Regions from separate parts of the Sporosarcina sp. P3 genome, predicted to be linked through region 2. Evidence: riboswitches for the same ligand, from Rfam matches in the RefSeq annotation. Region 2 holds a riboswitch; each other region holds the start of a gene.

Region 1 (3,134 bases), on a different contig from region 2:
ACAGTGTGTACACGATCGTCATATGTATGGGATGTGGTTATACTTTCGTGATGTTCTGCAGATGTGTTTATGTTGTGATTGTAACGATCTACTCCTGCCTCTTTCAAACGAGTTGCTTGTCCTGGCTTTAAAATTCCTAGGCAAGCACATACCGTCATTCCTTTGTGCTTTTCTTTAATTTGCTTAACAGAGTCAATGACTATGTCTAGTTCACTGTCACGCGGCCCCCGTCCACTTGCGACGATGCAATAGGTGCCTGCTTTATTGGCAGCCGCACGCTCCGCACCTTCAAGTATCTCTTCTGATTTCATCATCGCGTACTTTTCGACAGGTGCTTTTGAAATGATGGACTGGGCGCAATAACCACAGTTCTCCGGACATAGTCCTGATTTCGTATTAATGATCATATTCAACTTTACTTTATTTCCGAAGTAATGCGATCGAATCGAGTACGTCGCGTGTAGCAATAATAGCAAATCTTCATCTGGGCTGTTTAATATAGCGAGTGATTCCTCGTCAGTTAACACATGTCCTTCCAGTACTTTAGTGGCCAGTTGTTGGTAATACATTATAGTGCACGCCTCACTTTCAAGTGTTTGGATATTCTGAACGCAAATATGCCTGACAGCACGGCTAAAATTAGATCTTTCGGCAGTGGGGGCATCATCCATAGCCATGCGATCTTATAAGTAAATACGTCGGGTGCAGCCGCCCACATCTTGTACGCAAAATACATCCAACTTGTACCTAGTATGTAGTTGATTGCTGTGGCGACTAGCGCTGCGGTAATAAAAGCAGGTAGGGTCTGATTTCGCTCCACAATCTTTCCCGCTACATAGGCAATTAGGATGAAAGTAAGAATAAAGCCAAACGTCGGACTTAAAATTTGACCGAAGCCGCCTGAAAACTTAGCGAAAACCGGTGCGCCTGCTAGTCCTATTAACATATATACTGTCATAGATAATGCACCTAGACGACTACCCAGTAATAGTCCTGATAAGATGGCGAAAAACGTTTGCAAAGTGATCGGTACACCACCAACTACTAAAAACGGCACGAAGGATGTAATATTCGCTCCAATCATCATTAAAGATGCAAACATCCCGCTGTATACAATAGTTAAGGCACTGAATCTACTTACCGGTCGTCTCTCTGTTGCTGTTGCCATTATGTCACCTCTTTTTATATTAGTTACCTTAAAAATATTAATGGTTAACACACCGTATGTCAACACTATTTATTTTTAAGTTAACTAATAAAAATGAATAAAAAAAAGACTGCAGCGCAACGCTGACAGCCTATTTTTTCTCATCAATCTGTTCTTCTTTTTCTTTACGAAATAAAACGCTTGAGAGTAAACCACTAAATATAGCAGCTGCGATTGTAATGTACACACGCATATCATAAGCAACTTCTTCATAACTGTTACCTAACATAATCCAAGCAAGTGTACCTACAAGAACAGCGATCGGAAATGAGTATTTAAAGAATCGCATAGTTCCTCACCTTTTCGAGTTGTTTCTTTGATTTTAGCATATATGCCGCAATTTCTCTACGCTCTAACTCTGCACACGGAACTTCACCAAACATTCACTTGACGATATCCAACAAAGCGGCTATGATGTGGTTAGAATAATCAAAATAATTGAATAAGAAACAAATCTTATCAAGAGAAGCTAAGGGACTGGCCCGTCGACGCTTCAGCAACCAGCCATTTAGGCAAGGTGCTACTTCCAGCAGTCTGTCAAATTGACACTCTGAAAAGATGAGAGGGAACTAGTCATTGAGATTACAAAGCCTTCTACTATACTTGAAGGCTTTTTTTGATTAGAAAAAGCAAAGGGGAGATGGGATTATGTCATTGCTAGAGAAGCTACAAACAAATGTCTTAACGGCAGACGGTGCAATGGGGACTATTTTATATTCTTACGGAATTGATTACTGTTATGAAGAACTAAACGTAGAAAAGCCTGAAATTATAGAGCAAATTCACCAAGACTATATCGCAGCCGGCGCAGATATAATCCAGACAAACACTTACAGTGCGAATGCGAACAAATTAGCTCGCTATGGCTTAGAAAGTCATGTAACAGAATTCAATAAAGCGGCCATTCAAATTGCAAAGCGTGCAGCAGCGCCTGGGGGGCAATTTGTACTTGGAACAATTGGCGGCGTACGCGGCATACGTAAAAGCGATGCTACATTAAACGAAATAGAGAAAGTCGTACTAGAACAGGCCCATGCTTTATTAGCAGGTGACCCTGATGGACTTCTATTAGAGACGTATTATGATTTTGAAGAGTTATCGTCTGTTGTGACCACGTTAAAGAAAATCACGGACGTTCCATTGATTGCACAAGTTTCTATGCATGATCCGGGTGTCTTACAGAATGGGCTTTCATTAAACGATGCACTTCATCAACTCGAGTCTCTCGGTGCAGATATCGTAGGCGTCAACTGTCGCTTAGGCCCTTACCACACGATTCAAGCATTCGATAATGTTACATTACCTGACAAGGCATTTTTATCCGCCTATCCAAATGCCAGTCTTTTGGATGTAGAAGATGGACGTATTGTCTATGAATCTGAAGCAGAATACTTTGGACGCGCTGCCGTATTACTTCGTGATCAAGGCGTTCGGTTGATTGGCGGATGTTGCGGAACGACGCCTAAGCATATTAAAGCAGCTAAAACACAGTTAGCGCGGCTAGCACCTATTACAAAAAAGATTGTGCAACCGGCAAAGCCTATCGTGATTCATGAAGCAAGGCCTGTAAAACATCAACCCCTTCACGAAAAAGCCAAAACAGAGCGCACGGTGATTGTAGAACTAGATACACCACGCCACTTGGAAACTGAAGGTTATATCAAAGGGGCAAATGTGTTATATGACGCAGGCGTTGACGCTATAACAATGGCGGACAATTCACTTGCTTCTCCCCGCATTAGCAACATGGCGATGGGTTCAATCGTTAAGATGCAACATAATATCCGCCCACTTGTACATTTGACATGCCGCGATCATAATCTAATTGGCTTACAATCACATTTGATGGGACTCGATGCATTAGGCATTCACGATATCCTAGCTGTAACAGGCGATCCGACAAAAGTTGGCGACTTCCCTGGTGCCA
Region 2 (3,134 bases):
TTCTTCCACCGTGACATTGGTCTTAACTGCCAGCGCTTGACCGCCAGCATTTTTAATCGTCTGGACAGTCTCTTCTGCACCTTCCATATTCATATCTGCGATGATAAGCTTCGCACCTTCACGGGCATAGAGCTCAGCAATTTCTCGTCCAATTCCAGACCCGGCGCCAGTTACTACTGCTACTTTATTTTCTAAACGATTCAACAATCTCGCCTCCAATAATAAATGTATGTTCTTTTTCAGTATATACTTTAACATCTAACTATTGAAGGATTTAGCATCTTTTCTTTACCTGCAAAAACTCGAACTGCCATAGTGTAACTGACGGTTCGAGTTGTGCGGTTTATTATTATTGAGTTTTTACGCCTTCTACTATTTCTTTTGCAGCATAAAGAGCTTGTTTTACATCAGCAATCAAATCATCTACATCTTCTACACCAACAGAGAAACGTAGCAAACGATCATCCACTCCACGGCGATTGCGTTCTTCTAAAGGAATATCCATATGCGTTTGCGTAGTCGGATACGTGATAAAGCTTTCCACGCCGCCTAAACTTTCAGCAAATGAAATGAGGTTCAGGTTTTCAAGGAATGGTCCTATCCATTCGCTATTCTGCACTCGGAAAGATAACATGCCACCGATCCCGGCGTAGAGTACGTCGGCAATGAGAGACTCTTGTTCTAAGTAAGATACCATTGCTTTCGCATTGACGTCATGCTGTTTCATGCGTAAATGCAATGTTTTCAAACCGCGGACAACCAGCCAGGAATCAAGAGGGGATAATGTAGCGCCAATCGCATTATGGTTAGTAAATAGGCGTTCGCATAACTCTTCACCCTTTGCGACGACTAGACCTGCTAGTACATCATTATGTCCACCGATATATTTTGTTGCGCTATGAATGACGATATCTGCGCCTTCTTCAATAGGTCGTTGGAAATAAGGCGTTAAGAATGTATTATCGACAATTAATAATAAGTCATGCTTTTTGGCCAATTCTGCATACGTCCCAATTGCTATGTTTTGCATTAATGGGTTTGTGGGCGTTTCCAAGAAGATCGCTTTTGTGCGATCAGTAATTGCTTGCTCGACTTCTGAAACATCATCAAACGATAGATAACGTGTCTTCACATTGTAGGTCTCTTCGTATTGATTAAATAAACGATACGTGCCGCCATATAAGTCTTCAGGTGCCAGTAGCTCTGAACCTGTCTTAAATAAGGATAAAATTAGTTGGATGGCTGCCATTCCAGAACTGCACGCAAATCCTTGATCACCAGATTCCAAGTTTGCGATTCCATCCTCTAAGATCGAACGCGTAGGATTTTTTGTTCGTGTGTAATCATACCCCGTAGATTTTCCTAGACCTTCATGGTGATACGCTGTAGACAAGTAAATAGGCGTATTAACTGCTCCGGTTTTCCTGTCACTGCGGTTCCCTAGTTGTACTAATCTGGTTTCTAATCCATTGTTTGTCATGAATATCCATCCCCCCAGCAAAATAAAAAAGAACCTCTTCTTTTCGAATAGGCCCTCGAACTTACAAGTGTATACAGCATTCTCATCTTCAAGGTGGTGTCACCATTGGAATTAGCACCGTGCCTGAGGCTGGTTGCTGAGACATCGCTGGGCCTATCCCTCCGTCTCTCTCGATAAGAATATTCTTAATATAGAAAAAACTGTTGATGGATTTATTCTACCATGCGGATATACTAGAAGCAAGCTTCCTTTTATCGTGATCGGATGACTTTTTGCTATACTTATAGGTGCTATTCATGAAAGAAAGGAGATTTTTATTTTGGCTTGGAGTTATGTTGCCCTAGCGGCAGTTATAGAAATTTTCTGGGTAGTTGGTCTGCGTTACTCTGAAACCGCAATTCAATGGACTGGAACAGGTGTGGCGATTGTATTGAGTTTTTATTTTATTATTAAAGCATGCGAAAAATTACCTTCAGGTACGGTATATGCAGTCTTTACCGGATCGGGTGCCGCGGCAATCCTTTTGGTGGATATATTCATCTTTCAAGCAGATTTCACATGGGTTACGCTGACTTTTATTGGATTAATTGTCAGCGGGGTCGTCGGTATCAAGTTGACTACAGATGAACAAGTAGATACAAAAGGAGGTGGCTGACGATGGCTTGGGTGTATTTGGCTATTGCCAGTCTCGGTGAGATTTTTGGTGTGGTAAGTATCAATTACTATTTACAGAAACGGTCTATTAAGAGATTGTTGCTCATTGTCGGAATATTTGGATTCGGCTTCGTCTTCTTGTCTCTTGCTATGCGTGAAATTCAAATGAGTACAGCGTATGCGGTATGGACAGGGTTTGGAGCAGCGGGAGCTGTATTGATGGGGATTTTGATTTTCAAAGAATCTGCTAGCGTTAAACGTCTTTTCTTTTTATCGCTCATTATTCTCGGTGCTGTTGGTTTAAAGTTATTCGGATAAAGGAGAGTGGATACACTGGTTTATTGGACACGATTTGAATATGAAGAATGGACAGTAACGCTTGCCGCTACAGAAAAAGGACTTTGCTACGTGGGATTAGCAGAAAATAGTGTGGAACAATTAAAGGTTTGGTCAAAGCGATTCGAAACTGAAGGGTTAAAGGAAGATGAAATGAAGCTTGAGGTCTATAGAGGTCAGGTCAAAGAGTATCTTTCAGGTAAGGCTATTAGTTTTTCTGCGGTGCCAGTGGATCTAAAAGGGACACCATTCCAATTGCAAGTTTGGGAAGTGCTACAACAGATACCCTACGGTAAGGTCGTAACCTATTCAGAAATTGCAGAACGAATGGGGAAAGCATCTGCTGTTCGTGCTGTAGCATCTGCGATAGGCAAGAATCCCCTATTGATCTTGGTGCCTTGTCACCGTGTAGTAGCGAAGAGTGGAGAATTGTCAGGCTATCGAGATGGTAAAGAGCGTAAAAGAAACCTGCTACAACTGGAGAAAACGCGTTTAATATGTGGTAGCGCGGAGTGAGCGATATGAAATATAAGCAAATGAAAACGAAGAAAACGCATGAAGTAGTGACGGCTAATTTATTAAACACTATTAAATACAAAAATCACTCACTTTTAGCTGAGTGATTTTTTTATTTAAGACAGGATGAATATTCTGTCAATTGATT
Region 3 (3,134 bases), on a different contig from region 2:
GTCGCAATTTTGCTGATTACTTCATTCTTCATTACGTCAGCGGATTCGGCTACATTCGTACTAGGTATGCAGTCGTCATATGGTTCATTGACTCCACCTAATAACTTGAAAATCGTCTGGGGCGTCATTCAGTCCTCCATCGCGATTATTCTATTATATGTTGGTGGTTTGGATGCACTTCAAAACGTCATTATCATAGCCGCCTTACCATTCTCCATCATACTGATTATGATGATCACCTCGCTTTTCAAATCTTTAAAGGAAGAGCGAAGAAAAATCAAACGAAAATAAAAAATGAACACTGCGCACATGCGTAGTGTTCATTTTTTGTATTAGTTGACAGCTTTTTCGATTGCTTGTTTCAAATCTGCGATCATATCGTCTACTGACTCCAACCCTACTGACAAGCGGATCAGCTCTTCGCTAACGCCTGAGTTTTTCAAGTCTTCCACAGACAGCTGCTGATGAGTAGTAGATGCCGGATGTATGATTAATGACTTGGCATCTCCTACGTTTGCTACATGAGACCAAATTTCGACATTGTCGATCACCTGTCTCCCAGCATCGCGTCCACCTTTGATACCGAAAACGATAATTGAGCCATACCCGTTTTTTAAATGTTTGTTGGCCAATTCCGCTGTTGGATGATCGTCTAGACCCGTATAGGTTACCCATTCAACTGCTGGATGATCCTGCAGGAATGCCGCGACTTTTTGTGCGTTTTCATTATGGCGTGGTACACGTAAATGAAGTGTTTCTAAACCTTGCAACAAGTTGAATGCACTGTCCGGTGACAGGCATGGGCCAAAGTCTCTTAGCAATTGCACGCGCAGTTTCGTTGCGAAAGCTGCAGCAGCCGTGTCGATTCCGTAACGTAAGCCATGATATGATTCATCCGGCTCTGTAAAGCCAGGGAACTTACCTTGTGTCCAATCGAATTTCCCCGCGTCCACTGCCACACCACCGATAGTCGTACCGTGTCCGCCAATCCATTTCGTCGCCGAGTGAATGACTACATCCGCTCCGTATTCGATTGGATTTGACCCATAAGGAGAAGGGAATGTATTGTCTACGAGCAACGGAATTCCATTTTCATGTGCAATGTTCGCAATAGCTTCCACGTCAAGGACTTGCAAGCTCGGGTTACCGATTGTTTCTGCAAACAATGCTTTCGTTTTATCCGTAATGGCTGCTTCAAAGTTTTTCGGATCAGATGCGTCAACAAATTTCACTGTGATGCCATAGCGCGGTAATGTCACAGCGAATAAATTGTATGTACCTCCGTAAAGATTGCTCGCTGCAACGATTTCATCACCTGTTCCAGCAATATTGAGAATAGAGAATGCAATGGCCGCCATACCCGAAGACAATGCAACTGCTGCCGTTCCGCCTTCTAGCTGTGCGACACGCTCTTCAAAGACAGCTACTGTCGGGTTGGTAATTCGTGTGTAGATATTGCCTGCTTCTTTCAAGCCAAATAGATTTTGTGCGTGTTCTGTGTCTCTGAATACATAAGAAGTCGTACGATGAATCGGTAAAGCCCGTGAACCTGTTTCCGGATCCGGTTTTTGCCCTCCGTGTAATAGTATCGTTTCTGGCTGTAAATTCGTCATATCCATTCCCCTTTTTCATGTATTGATGGAACACCGAGACGCCTCGAATATCTTTTCTTTAGGACTAGACAAGGAACACGTGGGTGTGATTCACTATATAGAAAAAGCCCATCTTCCATAATAAGAAGAGGGCTCTGCTTTCGCTCATTCCCCCCTTATCTTCCAAACTGCCGAGAGTTTGTAGGAAGTAGCACCTTTGCTTTCGCCGGTTGCCGGGCATCACAGGGCCTAATCCCTCCGCCGCTCTTGATAAGAGTGTGTCTATTCGTTTTCCATCGTTGAAAAATAGTATACGGCTATTCCTAGTCTATTGCAAGGGTTTATTAATAGAATCTTTAGAAAGCGGTGTTATTTCTATCGTCTAGAGCTTGGACTAGGAAGGTTTTGTTGATCTCGAATGATAGCATTATGTAAAGACTCCCTCATTTACTAAACGACAGCCAGCCGCAAGTGCTGAAGTGAGTTCCCTGATGTTTCCACTTATGATTTCACCAAAAAATCGCCAGCAACACGTTTAGTGAACGATGTGCTGACGATCCTATTTGGTTAGAATATGTCCCACCAGATTTTCACGGCGGAGGCCATGATGAGTATGGCTAGAATGCTTTGTAATACTTTGGTGTTTACTTTACGACTGACTTTTACACCGATCGGCGCTGCAATGATGCTTGCGACAATCATGACGAGCGCCGGTCCATAAGGTACTTGACCTGTTAGGAGCTTGCCTGATGCCGAGCCCACAGATGACAATAGCGTAATTGCAAGGGACGTAGCGATCGTAACGCGTGTCGGTATCTTTAGTATCACGAGCATAATCGGCACCATAATGAATGCACCGCCAGCTCCGACAATTCCAGCTGCCAAACCGACGATAAAGGCCGCACTGGAAGCGATGAAGCGATTAAATGTAATTTCATCAATCGGCTGATCGTCGAGACCCTTTTTAGGAATGAACATCATAATTGCCGCCATAACGGCTAAAATACCATAGATGATGTTAACCGTCGCTTCTGCTAGCATACTAGAACCAGCGCCGCCGATCACACTGCCGACTAATACACTGATTCCCATATAGAGGACAAGTGGTTTCAATATTAAGTTACTCTTTCTATACGCGAATACTCCTGAAAGTGATGCAAAAAACACTTCAACTGCAGTAATTCCAGATACTTCATGTGGTGTAAACGCAGCAAAGCCAAGTAACGCAGGAATAAATAACAACATTGGATATTTGACAATTGCACCGCCAATTCCCATCATACCCGAAAGGAATGAGCCAACGAAGCCAATGAGAAAGATTGTAATAATAAATGGAATCGTCATGATGTTCTCCCTTCTTCCTGATGAAAGAGGGAGATAACCATTCCCTCTACCCTTAGTTTATCCTTTTTGGATCCAGAATTTAAAGACATCTGACTCTTGTTGTTGATCTTTTATTTCATGATTACCAGAAGCCGCCCATGCAGTCAGATCGGACACTGAACCTTTGTCTGTTGTATGGATTTCAAGAATGTCCCCTGC
Region 4 (3,134 bases), on a different contig from region 2:
ACAATGTCCGCAAACAAGGCAGTATCCGTCAAAAACAAGTCATGGACAACTGTAAACAAATCCTCGCGTGCTAAGCCATCTTGGACCTTATTGGCATCCGGTGCGACAACAGCGGGGTTGCTATTATAGACATACAACGAGCGAATCGGTTGTTGTTCCTTCAGTAATGCTTGCCCTAATAAATTCATATTAAATTTACGCGTAGGCTTTTTCTGAAGTTCAGGCCGTTCCAGTGCAGCAATATTATGCGTCAAATAGTCGGAATTTGATTTGACCGCACCTCCACCCTTTAATTCCCACTGACCTGTCAAAGCAGGCAAGCAAGAGATGGTTCGAACTATCATGCCACCATTATCATGATGCTGCAACCCATTGCCGATGCGAATCATGGAAGGAGAAATATCCCCATACATCCGTGCCAATTTATAAATATCTTCTTCGGGCACGCCTGTAATGGTGGAAACCATTTGTGGATTGTAGTACTTCACATGTTCACCGAGCGCTTCATGGCCGATTGTATACTTTTCTAAAAATTCTTGATGAACTAGTTTTTCTTTATAAAGAACATGCATGATTCCAAGAGCAAGCGCTCCGTCAGTTCCAGGTAAAATAGGAATGAACCAATCCGCCATGCGACCGGTTTGGTTTTTATGGACGTCAATGACAATAGTTTTCGCACCATTTTTTTTCGCCTTTTGCGCGATCATAGTTTGGTGCATATTGGTGCTGACAGCATTGATGCCCCAGAATATAAATAGTTTCGTTTCCGTCATCTCTTCTGGATCCGTTCCATAACGCCCGCCCATCGTGTAATTGTAACCGGCTTCGCCAGCAACTGAGCAAATCGTCCGGTCCAGTTGACTCGAACCAAGACGGTTGAAGAAACGACGATCCATCCCTTTAGAACTGAGTTTTCCCATATTTGCATAGAAGCTATAAGGAAGAATCGCTTCTGGACCTTCTTCAGTTATTATTTTTTTCCATTCATTTGTGATAGTTGTAATGGCTTCTTCCCAACTGATTGGAACGAATTGTCCATCGCCTTTTTTTCCAATGCGTTTCAGAGGGGTAGTCAACCGATTTTTATCATAAATCCGTTCAGCCATATGCCGAACTTTGTTGCATATACTTCCTTTTGTGACTGGATGTTCAGGATCACCTTCAATTTTAACGATTTTCCCGTCTTCTTTATGAATCAGCAATCCACATTGGTCTGGACAATCAAGAGAACAAACCGAAGGAACGATACCATTTTTTACATCAATATACGATTGCATTACAAAAATCCTTTCCAGCGAAATAATTTTACCATTTCAAGTTCACTTTGAAGTTTCCTAGTCCATTAATTATTAAAACAGAGAACTTCTATTAAATGTAAAAGAAAGCGTGTGTTGAAATGTAAATCGACTTAAACAAGTAGTTTATAGTAGGTAGTATACCATATTACAGACTGTAAATTTAGAAAGTTCCGATAACCTGTTGACTTTATATCAATTATTATGTACAGTAATTTCATTGGTTTAGTTTTAATAAAATTCTATCAATTATATATTATTTTCTATCGAGAGAAGTTGAGGGACTGGCCCTATGAAACTTCGGCAACATAATTGTGCCAAATCCAGCAAGCGTAGCTTGAGAGATAGAAAGAGCAAAGCATATTTATATTGCGTGAGCGATGATTGCCAAAGACTCTTTCTGTTTTTACAGGAAGGTCTTTTTATTTTATTAAAATAATATAAAATACATCAGCAGGAATGGAGAGTGTGGATATGTTGGAGAAAATAGGAATAACAAAAAACTTAGGATGGGGTTTCTTCGGTGTTATGTTGTTCATGATGGGAGATGGGATTGAAGCGGGGTGGTTAAGTCCTTTCTTAATTGAAAGTGGATTAACCATTCAACAATCAGCTGCTATATTCACAGTTTATGGTATCTCAATTGCACTATCTTCTTGGTTTTCGGGTGTCTGCGTAGATGTATTTGGTCCTAAACGTACAATGGCAATCGGCTTAGCCGTCTATATTATCGGTACGGCAGGGTTTATTACATATGGTTTTTCAACGATGAATTATCCGGTTATGCTTTTGACCTATTTCATAAAAGGTTTTGGCTATCCGCTATTTGCTTATTCTTTTTTAACATGGGTTATTTATAAGACACCACAAAGTAAATTGAGTTCAGCCGTTGGTTGGTTCTGGTTCGTTTTTTGTGCGGGAATGATGGTGCTTGGCGCTTGGTATTCAAGTTTTGCAATCCAACATCTCGGTTATATCAATACGATGTGGACATCAATTTTCTGGGTATGTCTTGGTGCTGTTTTAGCTTTAGTGATTAATAAAGACAAGTTTGAAAAGAAAAAACTTGCCAATAAAAAAGAAGCAGTCAAAGAATTACTGAAAGGGATCACGATTTTGAAGTCGAACCCGAGGGTTGCCGCAGGTGGGGTTGTTCGCGTGATCAATAGCTTAAGTGTTTATGGATTCCCGGTGTTCTTACCCATGCATATGGCGCAACATGGTATTGAAACAACAGCTTGGCTGCAGTTGTGGGGAACATTTTTCTTAGGAAATATCATTTTTAATTTAGTCTTCGGCTTCATTGGAGATAAATTTGGTTGGAAAAACACAATCATTTGGTTTGGTGGAGTCGGTTGTGCGATATTCACGCCACTATTGTTTTATATACCGGTCATTACAAATGGTAGCATTGTGATGACGAGTATTGTTGGATTCATTTGGGGAGGTTTAGTAGCAGGTTACGTTCCGATTGGCGCACTAGTACCTTCTGTTGCAGGCGAAGATAAAGGCGCAGCGATGTCCGTGTTGAATTTTTCCGCGGGTCTATCGACATTCGTAGCGCCAGCGATTGCCTTAGCGTTTATCGGGCTTGTTGGACCAGAAGGGGTTGTGTGGATTTTTAGTGCACTTTACTTAGTGAGTGCGATTATTGTTAAATTTATTCGTATACCGGAAGAAGAGAGTGGGAAGGTACAGGAGGAAACTTTGCTAGTTACCACGTGAAAATGTTTGTGCTAGGTGGTGATTGACAAAGTTATAGATAGATGAAATGATCACAATCAATTAAGAAATAAGATGTCTTTTACCTAGATGATAGGATATGAAGCTAATTCTAAT

Evidence for each region. A riboswitch is a leader RNA that binds a small molecule or an ion and turns the genes downstream of it on or off. The one in region 2 is predicted to bind S-adenosylmethionine.
Region 1: it holds a riboswitch for S-adenosylmethionine, as region 2 does, so the genes downstream of both, CSV61_RS05210 (bifunctional homocysteine S-methyltransferase/methylenetetrahydrofolate reductase) here and CSV61_RS14605 (methionine biosynthesis PLP-dependent protein) in region 2, are expected to answer to the same signal.
Region 3: it holds a riboswitch for S-adenosylmethionine, as region 2 does, so the genes downstream of both, CSV61_RS10450 (O-acetylhomoserine aminocarboxypropyltransferase/cysteine synthase family protein) here and CSV61_RS14605 (methionine biosynthesis PLP-dependent protein) in region 2, are expected to answer to the same signal.
Region 4: it holds a riboswitch for S-adenosylmethionine, as region 2 does, so the genes downstream of both, CSV61_RS15515 (MFS transporter) here and CSV61_RS14605 (methionine biosynthesis PLP-dependent protein) in region 2, are expected to answer to the same signal.

The regions. Positions count from the first base shown of each region.
Region 1 is NZ_PDZE01000003.1:174,664-177,797, forward strand. It holds gene bioB (biotin synthase BioB) at 1-569, opposite strand, end outside; gene CSV61_RS05200 (biotin transporter BioY) at 569-1,168, opposite strand; gene CSV61_RS05205 (hypothetical protein) at 1,299-1,496, opposite strand; SAM riboswitch class I at 1,661-1,772, shown strand; gene CSV61_RS05210 (bifunctional homocysteine S-methyltransferase/methylenetetrahydrofolate reductase) at 1,856-3,134, shown strand, end outside.
Region 2 is NZ_PDZE01000014.1:63,178-66,311, forward strand. It holds gene CSV61_RS14600 (glucose 1-dehydrogenase) at 1-204, opposite strand, end outside; gene CSV61_RS14605 (methionine biosynthesis PLP-dependent protein) at 350-1,480, opposite strand; SAM riboswitch class I at 1,560-1,660, opposite strand; gene CSV61_RS14610 (DMT family transporter) at 1,800-2,135, shown strand; gene CSV61_RS14615 (DMT family transporter) at 2,138-2,452, shown strand; gene CSV61_RS14620 (methylated-DNA--[protein]-cysteine S-methyltransferase) at 2,459-2,986, shown strand.
Region 3 is NZ_PDZE01000007.1:95,216-98,349, forward strand. It holds gene CSV61_RS10445 (glycine betaine uptake BCCT transporter) at 1-291, shown strand, start outside; gene CSV61_RS10450 (O-acetylhomoserine aminocarboxypropyltransferase/cysteine synthase family protein) at 333-1,613, opposite strand; SAM riboswitch class I at 1,766-1,869, opposite strand; gene CSV61_RS10455 (sulfite exporter TauE/SafE family protein) at 2,160-2,936, opposite strand; gene CSV61_RS10460 (sulfurtransferase TusA family protein) at 2,994-3,134, opposite strand, start outside.
Region 4 is NZ_PDZE01000017.1:36,342-39,475, reverse strand. It holds gene CSV61_RS15520 (molybdopterin-dependent oxidoreductase) at 1-1,277, opposite strand, end outside; SAM riboswitch class I at 1,556-1,646, shown strand; gene CSV61_RS15515 (MFS transporter) at 1,770-3,020, shown strand.